DNA from 2 places in the Clostridium sp. BJN0001 genome. Region 1 is predicted to be linked to the other one. Evidence: a T-box and tRNA genes for the amino acid it is inferred to sense, from the RefSeq annotation. Region 1 holds a T-box; the other holds one or more tRNA genes.
What was found. A T-box is a leader RNA that pairs with one kind of tRNA and senses whether it is charged. The one in region 1 lies ahead of argS (arginine--tRNA ligase), so its partner is inferred to be a tRNA-Arg.

Region 1 (5,640 bases):
TTTCAGGCCCATTATCTAACATTTTTATTGGTATTATATGTATGATGCTTTTTTCTGAAAATATGAATGATTTATTTTTGGAATGTGCAAAAATCAATTTATTTCTTGGAGTTTTTAATCTTGTTCCATCATATCCTTTAGATGGATCAAAAGTTTTAGAGGTTTTGCTTAGCAGAAAAGTTTTATATAAAAAAGCGCAGAATATTATAGAAATACTTAGTTTTATTTTTTGTATAGTACTTTTCCTAGTTTTTTTGATAATAACTTTTCTATTACATAAAATTAATATCAGTTTATTTATAATGGTGATTTTTATATTATATACGATTATTTCTGAAAGACGAAAGAAAATGTATATAATGATGGGTGGAATAGTTTCTAAAATAAGAAAGATAAAAAGAAATGGATACGTAGAAAATAAAACTATTTCAGTTTATTATAAAATTACTCTTTTAAAAGTTCTTATGTTAGTCGATAAAAATAAATTTAATATATTTTATATTTTAAATGATGATATGATAGTTCTTTATATAATGAATGAGGATGAGCTTATTTCTGCACTTAAAGATTATGGAAATATATCACTTGAAAAATATATATTAGAGAAAAATAAATGACAAATTTTAAATTTGTCATTTATTTTTTTGCTTTATTATAAGATTTCTACAAAATGTACTTAAAAATATTTCTTTATTTAAAAGTGCATGAGATATTTCAAGTTCAAGATTTAAGTCAGAAGTTATTGTAATTATGACATCTGAGTCAGTAATCTCTACATTTATGTCTTTAATTGCATTCTCAAAACTTCTGTCTAATTCTTCTGAAATAGATAGAAGCACTGATATATAGTTTATAGCTTTTATATCAAGCTTGTTTATTATAGAGAGATACGGAGTTATTGGAATATTGTTTAAATTTAAGTGAGTACCACCAATTAAAGCACTCATAATAAGTTCTTTATGTGATAGACCATTTATATTTGAATTTAATATGACATAAAACGAATGTCTATAATGATGATAGTAGTCAATTGATATACCGGAATCGTGAAGAAGTGATGATGTTTTTATAACATTATCATATGTGTTTTTAAATTTGTGAATTGGATATAATGAATTGAATAATTTTTGAGTCATATGATATAAATTAAATGAATGTGTCTTGTTTATATGAAGATAGTCCATTATCCCATTTAAGTTAAAATCAAGTACATCTTTTATTTCACCATAATTGTTTTCTATATAATGAAACATTATTCCTTCTCTAAGTCCTCTTCCTGAGATTATTATTTTATCACAGTCTATATAGTTAAGAATTGTATTTAAGATAACAGATCCTCCAACTATTAAGTCAGCTCTGTCTTTTGAAAGTCCTTCAATATTTATTCTTTGTTTATAATTTTTAGATTTAACAAGATTATATATATGATGAACATCATTTTTAGTCATTTCATAATTATGCACAATGTCAAAAGGATATCTTTTTTTATTCCTATCTATTTTATAAATAGCTCTTGCAGTACCCCCTACACAGATAACAGAATCAAATGTATGATCTTTAATCCATGAAATATTAGAAACAGAATCTTTTATTACATCTATTGCAGATATAAGATTGTTTGGAAGTACTCTGTCTCGTAAATCATATTTGTAGGCATGAGTAAGAGTTCCAAATGGAATAACGGTATAGTTTTCGAGTTTCCCATTTTGTACAAATGAAAGATGCGTTGATGCACCACATATGTCAATTATAAGACTATTTTCTATATGCATACTTTTTACAACAGCAAGAAAAGTTGATTTTATTTCATCGCTTTCAGATAAAAGAGTAACATCAATGTTGAAATTAGTTTTTATCTCATTAAAAAGTGTATCTATATTTTTAGCCTTGCTTAAAGAACAGTTTGCAACTGCAATAATGTCATTCACACTAGAAGCTTTGCATAGAGATTTAAATGAACGAACATTATCGAGAGTTAGAGTTATTTTTTTATCACTTATAGTGTTTCCATATATAAGATCTGTAGCAAGCTTAATATCACTTGTAGATTCATCTATAATTTTATAATAACCTGTTTTTAGGATAGTCATTAATGTAAATTTCACAGAATTTGCACCAATATATATAACTCCTATTTTATCCATAATATAAATAAGCTCCTTACTATTAAATAATATCATTATTATATATCATATTACATTAAAAATTCAATAAGTTAATTGACAAGAAAGCTTTTATTTTTGTATAATAAGTTAGATTTATAAAGTTAAATTCAATGATGAGGAGAGTAGTTTATTAAACTAAAATTAAGCGAGTTAGGATTTTGGTGTGAGCCTGATATTTTTTGATAAATGAAGAGAACCTTTGAGAAGCGCCTGAAATGAGTAGGGTTGCCGTCTAAATTTACGTTAAAATTTTAAGAGGTATTTTTTATAAAAATACAATTAGAGTGGTACCGCGGATATTCCGTCTCTTTATTTAAAAGAGACGGTTTTTTTGTTACTTTTTATTAAAAATAGGAGGAAAAATATGAATTATAAAAATTATATAGCTAAAATTATGTCGGATATAACAGATATAGATAAGGAGGAGGCTTTAGGCCTTATAGAGACACCTCCAAAGCCTGAGATGGGAGATTTCGCATTCCCATGTTTTAAGCTTGCCAAAGTTATGAGAAAAGCTCCAAACATGATTGCAGAAGAATTAAAGGAAAAAGTTAATTATGACGGATTTGAAAAAGTAGAATCTTTTGGACCATATTTAAACTTTTTTGTTAGTAAAGCTTCAGTATCAGAAGATATAATTAATAAAGTTTTAGAAGAGAAGGATAACTATGGTGCATCTTCTTTTGGAGAAGGAAAGACAGTATGCGTTGAATATTCTTCACCTAATATAGCAAAGCCATTTCATGTAGGACATTTATTTACTACAGCAATAGGTAATTCGTTATATAAAATGTTTAAAAAAGAAGGATATAGTCCAGTTGGAATAAACCATTTAGGAGACTGGGGAACACAGTTTGGAAAACTCATATCTGCATATAAAAGATGGGTTAATGAAGACGCACTTGAAAAAAATCCAATAGATGAACTTTTAAGAATATATGTAAAATTCCACACTGAGGCAGAAAAAGATCCATCTCTTGAAGATGAAGCAAGAGCTAATTTTAAAAAACTTGAAGATGGAGATAAAGATGTTACAGCTTTATGGAAAAAATTCAGAGATTTAAGTCTTAAAGAATTTCAGAGAGTTTATGATATATTAGGAGTTAAATTTGATTCACTTGCAGGAGAAGCATTTTATAATGATAAAATGGATGCAGTTGTTAAGGAATTAAAAGATAAAAAGCTTTTAGTAAAGAGTAATGGTGCACAGGTTGTTATGCTTGATGATTACAATATGCCTCCTTGTATAGTTGTAAAGGCAGATGGAGCATCTATTTATGCAACAAGAGATCTTGCAGCTGCTATGTACAGAAAGAAGACTTATGATTTTGTAAAGAGTATATACGTTGTTGGTACTCCACAGGCACTTCATTTTAAGCAGGTATTTAAAGTCCTTGAACTTGCAGGACATACTTGGGCAAAAGATTGCGTTCATGTAGGATTTGGTCTTGTTAAGTTTAAAGATAGAAAACTTTCAACAAGAAATGGAGAGATAGTTCTTCTTGATGATTTATTAAAAGAAGCAATAGAGAAAACAACAGAAGTAATAAATGAGAAAAACCCTGATATTAAGAATAAAGAAGATATTGCTAAAAAGATAGGTGTAGGTGCAGTCTTATTTACATATCTTAAGAATTCAAGAGAAAAAGACATAGTATTTGATTGGAAAGAAATATTATCATTTGATGGAGAAACTGGCCCATATGTACAGTATGCATATGCAAGAGGAAATAGTATATTAAAGAGAGCTTCAGATGTAGTAGAAAAACCTGATTATAGCCTTCTTAAAACAAAAGAAGAATTTGAACTTGTAAAAGCACTTTCAATATTTAATGATCAGATAAAGATAGCTCTTGATAAACTTGAACCTTGCATAATTACAAGATATGTAATAGAAGTTGCAAAATTATTTAATAAATTTTATAATTCACATTCAGTATTAAATCTTGAAGATCAGAAATTAAAAGCAGCAAGGCTTTCTCTTGTTAAAGCTTCTCTTCAAGTAATAAAGAATGCTTTAAATCTTCTTGGAATAGATGTTGTAGAAGAAATGTAAGGTGATAAAATGACAGAGTTTATGGACCTTATAGAAAAAAGACAGAGTGTACGTAATTACAGTGATAAAGATATTGAAAAAGAAAAGCTTATAAAATGTATTGAAGCAGCAAGGCTTGCGCCTTCTGCATGCAATGCACAGCCATGGCATTTTCATCTTGTAATTGATAAAGAAAAAGTAGAAAAAGTTTCAGAGTATGTTCAGGATAAAGTAATGAATAAATTTGCTTCAAAAAGCAAAGCTTTTGTTATAGTAACAGAAGAAAGAGGAAAAGTCATATCAAGATTTGGCGGTGCTATAAAAAATCAGGATTATAGAAGTGTTGATATAGGAATTGCTACAGAACATATATGCCTTGAAGCTGCAGAGATGGGAATAGGAACATGCATTATGGGATGGTTTAATGAAAAGAAAATAAAAAATCTTCTTAATATTCCATTTTCAAAAAGAGTAAGACTTGTTATATCATTTGGATATGATAATAAAGGTATACTAAGAAAAAAAATAAGAAAACCACTTGAAGAAATATTAGATATAATTTAATAGATTTATAAATAGGAAAGCTTAAAAATAAAAAAAGCTTTTCTATTTTTATTAATAATAAATAGGTCAATGCATAATAAGGAATAATATATTAAAGTAACAAGCTTTTTTATATTAAAAAAGGCATAATAAGGTTTAGAGTAAAAAGGAGGACAAATATGGCTAATGTTGCAGCATTTTTTGATTTGGATGGAACTTTGTATAGAGAAGGTTTAATCACAGAAATGTTTAAAAAGATGGTGAAGTATGAAATAATTCCTCCAGAAAGATGGTATAATGAAGTAAGACCGTATTATATTCAGTGGGATAGAAGACAAGGAGATTATGATTCGTATCTTTTAAAAATGGTTGAAATATATGTTGATACTATAAAAGGATTCCAAAAGTCTAATTTGTCATATATTGCAGAAAAAGTTGTTGAGCAAAAAGGTGACAGAGTATATACGTATACAAGAGATCGAATAAGATGGCACAAAAATAAAAATCATAAACTCATTATAATATCAGGTTCTCCATCGTCTTTAGTAGAGCAGATGGCAGAAAAATATGGATTTACAGATTATATAGGTTCTAAATATGTTTATGATAAAAAAACTATGCGTTTTACAGGAGAAGTCATTCCGATGTGGGATGGAAAGAGCAAGTCAGAAGCTATAAAAAAATTAGTAGATAGATATGATATTTCTCTTAAAGATAGTTTTGCATATGGTGATACATCTGGAGATTTTGAAATGTTTAAGTCTGTTGGATATCCATCTTGTATAAATCCTACAAAAGAACTTCTTAATATGATTGTAGAAGATAAAGCTTTAAAAGATAAAATCAATGTCATAGTTGAAAGAAAAGATGTTATCTATAACATTGACATTGAGAATA
Region 2 (5,640 bases), 200 kb from region 1:
TACCAACCACAATTTTCCTTTTTTCATAATTCAGCACTTAATAGTTGCATAAAAAAAGTTTTACACTTTTTTTATGTGTAAAACTTTTTTAATACTTATATTTCAATTTGTTCTAAATCATCTGGCACATATAAATTTCCAAAGTAAAATTTCTTTCCTTCAGCAATATATAATTCTTTTCTTTTTAATATATTTTTATCTTCAGTATGATAAAGTACTAAATTTTTAACGTTTAATCTTTGAGCCATTTCGCATGCATCCTTAACTGTACTATGATGTTTTTCATACGGATTAAATTTATCTTTCTCTGAAAAAAGACAAAAAGCCTCATGCATAAGCCATTTACTGCAAGATACATAATATTTTTCTGCATCATTATAAGGTTCATCTCCGCAGCATGTAAATTTTTCACCATTTTCAATATCCATAGTAAAACCATACTGCTTTGCTTTTGTTGAATGAATATCAAAGAAAGTTATTTTATGACCTATTATATTATAGTCGCTTCCATCATGCACAGGAATAAGACGAAGTCTTTTTCCAATAAAATCTGTCTGTTTTTTCTGAAGAAGTGTTTCTGATATATCTTTTATTATATTAATAAGTTCTTCGTGTGCATAAATTCTAGCTTCGCCTTCATAATCACCCTTAGCCATATGCTGACAGATTAGACGCACCATCCATATTATTCCCATGACGTGATCTATATGTTTATGTGTAACAAATATATCCCTTATATCTTTCCAGTTTATATTAACTTTTTTAAGTTGGTTTAAAAGAGTATTTCCACCTCCACCATCAACTAAAAAGTATTTATTATTTTCTGATAAAACAAAACATGTATTATAGCATTCAGTAGCTAGTGCATATCCAGTTCCAAGCATCGTAAGTTTCATAAAATTGCCTCCATTTTAAATTTTTCATAAGTTTTACTGAGCTTATTATATCATATAAAATAAAGCACTAAGAAATCCTCTATAAATTACAATCTATATTCTTTTCTAATAATTTAAAACATAAAAAGGTGTCATACTTTTTTTGTATGACACCTTTAAAATAATTTCTATTTGCTTGTGCTGTTAGATCCATTGCCTCCAAGACCCTTATTTAAACCATATCTAGGGCGATCCTCTTTACTTTTTCCGCTTCCTGTACAATCTGCTGATCTTTCTGTAATTTCAGCCTTTATTTCATCTGCTCTTTCCTGTGTAATAACTCCTCTTTCTACAGCAGCATCTATTCTCTCAAATTTTGAATCAAGCATTGTTTGTTTTGCTTCTTCAAGTGATGCTCCGCCATCCATAAGAGACTGAACTCCAGTAGTATTATTATTCCTATACCCTGTATTATTTCCAAATTCAGCTGCAGATACAACTTTTGCTCCTCCAAGTAATAAAGCTCCTGTTAACATTAATCCAAATAATTTCTTTTTCATAATTGTAACCTCCTAAAATTTAATCTTTAATTAACTCTACATCTAGATTCTAATTTATAAATGTCACAAGCATGTCACAGGAATTTAATACTTTTTTAAATTCTTCTAAGTTTAATAAAAAACTCTACACCATCTGAAATATTTTTAACTCCACACTCACCATTATGAAGTTTAATTATCTGCGAAACTATAGCAAGACCAAGTCCAACTCTTTTTTCTTTATAATTTCTGACTTTATCTGAGCGTACAAATCCAATCCATATTTTATCCATATCTTTTTCATCTATATTTTTTCCGCTATTAAATACAGAAACTATAACATATTCTGATTGATTATTTATTTTTATAGAAATTTTTTTATTTTCATCAACATGACTTACCGCATTATTTATATAATTCTGAATAACCTGTTCTATTCTTATTACATCACAAAAAACATCAGCTTTTTGCAAATCAATCGAAACTTCTATTTTTTTTTCGTTAAAAATAAGATAATTTTTTCTAACTATTTTATCAATCAAATTATCTATAGATACTTTTTCAAATTTTAATTTAAATGTTTTTGACTGAAGCTTATATAAATCTAAAAGATCACTTACTATAACCTGCATTCTTTCTGACTCTTCTTTAATTATGTCAAGATAATAATCATTCTCTTTTTCATCTTTTATAAGATGCTTACAAAGCATCTGTGCATAACCCCAAATAACTGAAATAGGACTTTTTAATTCATGAGAAACAGATGATACAAATTCTCTCTTCAATTCATCATTCTTTTTTTCTTTATCTATATATTCAATAAGACTTTTATTTTTTTTATTAAGTTCATCTAGCGAACTACTTATTTTTTCAGATAAATTATTTACACTTTGAGCTAAAATTTCAAGTTCATCACCTGATTTTATTAAAATAGGATCTGAAAAATCAAGCTCAGTTATTTTCTGAGTTTTTTTTGTAATTTCAATTATAGGTTTTGTAAATCTATCTGCAAATATAATTGCGATAACCATTAAAATTATTGTTATCGGTAAAAAAATTAAAGAAATAAGCTTTACTGATTTTTTTACGCTCTCATCAATAGAATTAATAGAAACTTGTATAACTATTTGATAATTTTCTTTTTTCATATCATAAAATACAGCTAGAAATTTAACTCCTGTAGATTTATCATTTATTTCTTTTTCAGAAATATTATCTCCAATATCCTTTGTTTCAATGACTTCAAATCTGTTAAGAGAACTCATAATATTAGAATTTCTATTATTTTTTCCGCCTTTATAAGTTGCAAATATAGTTTTTTGAACAGATAAATCTTCAACTGCTATTTCAGCATTATATTTATTTGCAACTGAATATATAAGATTTGAATAATCATCTTCTATATTATTAGAAATAATATTATTAACCTCTTTTGCCGCATGTTTCATTTCATTAAGTCTTTGACTTTTAAAATAATATTTAAAAGTAAGTGAATAAATCAAAATTCCAGATAAAAATACTGCAAGTATCATAAAAATACCTAAGATCAATTTTTTTCTAATCGAATTCATTCTTATTCTCCCAACTTATATCCATATCCTCGTATGGTTTTTAAATATTTAGAATATTCCCCAAGTTTATTTCTAAGTCTATTTATATGAGTATCTACAGTTCTAGTATCTCCAAAATATTCATTTCCCCAAACCCTTAATAGCAGTGTATCTCTTGATATTGCAATATTTATATTTTTTAAAAAATATAAAAGCATAGAATATTCTTTAGGATTAAGTTCCACAGTATTTTCATCTATTTTAACTACATGTTTAAGAGAATCCACTTTAATTCCTTTATAAATTAGAAGATCATTTTTATTATTTTGTTTTATAAGACGTTTAATACGAGCAAGTACAAGCTCAATATTAAATGGTTTTGAAATATAATCATCAACACCTATCTCAAATCCAAAAAGTTCATCCAAATCGCTATCTTTAGCTGTAAGCATAATTATAGGTACTTGAGATGTTTTTCTAATTTCTTTACATACAATCCATCCATCATAAATAGGCATCATTACATCTAGAATAATAAGATCAATTTTATTTAGTTCAAATTTATCTATTGCTTCTTCTCCATCTTTTGCAGTTATAACTTCATAACCATTAAATTTCAAATAATCAGATAATAATTTTACTATTCTTTCATCATCATCAGCTATTAAAATTTTCACTATCATTCCCCCTAAGATTTATTCTTTTACCTTTTTGCATTCAATTTACTATTAGTTTAACATTTATTTTCTAATATAACCTTATATATAATTATGTTTTGTAACTTAATCACAATAAAAAAGCAGATATAAAATTTCTAATTTTATATCTGCTTTACAATATAATAACTTATTAAATAAATATGGTGCACCCAGTGAGATTCGAACTCACCTCTTAGGATTCGAAGTCCTGCATTCTATCCAAATAGACTATAGGTGCTTAAAAAATATATTAAAAAAGCAACTTAATCCTAAGCTGCTTAAAAATGGAGCGGGTGATGAGAATCGAACTCACGTGACTAGCTTGGAAGGCTAGGGCTCTACCATTGAGCTACACCCGCATATTATATTTGGAGCGGAAAACGGGATTCGAACCCGCGACATCCACCTTGGCAAGGTGGCACTCTACCGCTGAGCCATTTCCGCTTATTTTTGGTGCAGATGAAGGGAGTCGAACCCTTACACCGTAAGGCGCTAGATCCTAAGTCTAGTGCGTCTGCCAATTCCGCCACACCTGCATTTGGAATTTGGTGGCTTACCCGGGAATCGAACCCGGGACACCATGATTAAAAGTCATGTGCTCTACCGACTGAGCTAGTAAACCATAATTGTTTTTTAGTTTTCATTAAAATGGTGCGTTATCGGGGATTCGAACCCCGGACACCCTGATTAAGAGTCAGGTGCTCTACCAACTGAGCTAATAGCGCATATAAATGGAGCGGGTGATGAGAATCGAACTCACGTAACTAGCTTGGAAGGCTAGGGCTCTACCATTGAGCTACACCCGCAATGTATTTGGAGCGGAAAACGGGATTCGAACCCGCGACGTCCACCTTGGCAAGGTGGCACTCTACCGCTGAGCCATTTCCGCTTATTTTGGTGCAGATGAAGGGAGTCGAACCCTTACACCGTAAGGCGCTAGATCCTAAGTCTAGTGCGTCTGCCAATTCCGCCACATCTGCATTTAAAATTTGGTGGCTTACCCGGGAATCGAACCCGGGACACCATGATTAAAAGTCATGTGCTCTACCGACTGAGCTAGTAAACCAAAATTGGCTGGGATGGCAGGATTCGAACCTACGCATAATAGAGTCAAAGTCTATTGCCTTACCGCTTGGCGACATCCCAAATTAAATATGGGGTGGACGATGGGACTCGAACCCACGACAACCAGTGCCACAAACTGGCGCTCTACCAACTGAACTACGTCCACCACATGGTGCGTTTTAAGGGATTCGAACCCCCGGCCCACGCCTTAGAAGGGCGTTGCTCTATCCAGCTGAGCTAAAAACGCATATTGTATAAACTAATTAAAGTTTAAATGGAGCGGGTGATGAGAATCGAACTCACGTGACTAGCTTGGAAGGCTAGGGCTCTACCATTGAGCTACACCCGCATATTAAATTTTTAAGTGGTCGGGGTGACAGGGCTTGAACCTGCGACCTCATGGTCCCAAACCACGCGCGCTCCCATCTGCGCCACACCCCGATACTGGTGCGTTTTAAGGGATTCGAACCCCCGGCCCACGCCTTAGAAGGGCGTTGCTCTATCCAGCTGAGCTAAAAACGCATATTTAAAAGTGCTTAACATCTAAACATCTTCTGCAAATGAATTGCTATGATTCTTCACAGAACGATTATTATTGTAACTTATCACTAAGCTTTTGTCAAGACTTTTTTTGGAGCGGGTGATGAGAATCGAACTCACGTGACTAGCTTGGAAGGCTAGGGCTCTACCATTGAGCTACACCCGCATAACAAATTTTTTAAGTGGTCGGGGTGACAGGGCTTGAACCTGCGACCTCATGGTCCCAAACCACGCGCGCTCCCATCTGCGCCACACCCCGATATCTTAAAACATCTCTTAGCGACAATGACTATTCTACAATATCATTTGCATTTCGTCAATACTTTTTTTCAATATATCGTTAAAATATGAAAAAAAGTTGCTTTTTTGCCGC

Region 2: it encodes a tRNA-Arg, which carries the amino acid that the T-box ahead of argS (arginine--tRNA ligase) is inferred to sense. The anticodon was not compared.

What each region holds. Positions count from the first base shown of each region.
Region 1 covers NZ_CP094971.1:1,943,410-1,949,049, reverse strand. The annotation lists gene MTX53_RS09545 (site-2 protease family protein) at 1-617, shown strand, start outside; gene MTX53_RS09540 (Ppx/GppA phosphatase family protein) at 633-2,144, opposite strand; T-box leader at 2,267-2,477, shown strand; gene argS (arginine--tRNA ligase) at 2,530-4,221, shown strand; gene MTX53_RS09530 (nitroreductase family protein) at 4,231-4,764, shown strand; gene MTX53_RS09525 (HAD-IB family hydrolase) at 4,923-5,640, shown strand, end outside.
Region 2 covers NZ_CP094971.1:2,146,320-2,151,959, forward strand. The annotation lists gene MTX53_RS10480 (MBL fold metallo-hydrolase) at 96-896, opposite strand; gene MTX53_RS10485 (YckD family protein) at 1,064-1,435, opposite strand; gene MTX53_RS10490 (HAMP domain-containing sensor histidine kinase) at 1,531-2,985, opposite strand; gene MTX53_RS10495 (response regulator transcription factor) at 2,988-3,647, opposite strand; tRNA gene MTX53_RS10500 (tRNA-Arg) at 3,825-3,900, opposite strand; tRNA gene MTX53_RS10505 (tRNA-Gly) at 3,948-4,021, opposite strand; tRNA gene MTX53_RS10510 (tRNA-Gly) at 4,032-4,106, opposite strand; tRNA gene MTX53_RS10515 (tRNA-Leu) at 4,114-4,198, opposite strand; tRNA gene MTX53_RS10520 (tRNA-Lys) at 4,209-4,284, opposite strand; tRNA gene MTX53_RS10525 (tRNA-Lys) at 4,312-4,387, opposite strand; tRNA gene MTX53_RS10530 (tRNA-Gly) at 4,395-4,468, opposite strand; tRNA gene MTX53_RS10535 (tRNA-Gly) at 4,477-4,551, opposite strand; tRNA gene MTX53_RS10540 (tRNA-Leu) at 4,558-4,642, opposite strand; tRNA gene MTX53_RS10545 (tRNA-Lys) at 4,653-4,728, opposite strand; tRNA gene MTX53_RS10550 (tRNA-Gln) at 4,734-4,808, opposite strand; tRNA gene MTX53_RS10555 (tRNA-His) at 4,818-4,893, opposite strand; tRNA gene MTX53_RS10560 (tRNA-Arg) at 4,898-4,974, opposite strand; tRNA gene MTX53_RS10565 (tRNA-Gly) at 5,003-5,076, opposite strand; tRNA gene MTX53_RS10570 (tRNA-Pro) at 5,093-5,168, opposite strand; tRNA gene MTX53_RS10575 (tRNA-Arg) at 5,173-5,249, opposite strand; tRNA gene MTX53_RS10580 (tRNA-Gly) at 5,360-5,433, opposite strand; tRNA gene MTX53_RS10585 (tRNA-Pro) at 5,451-5,526, opposite strand.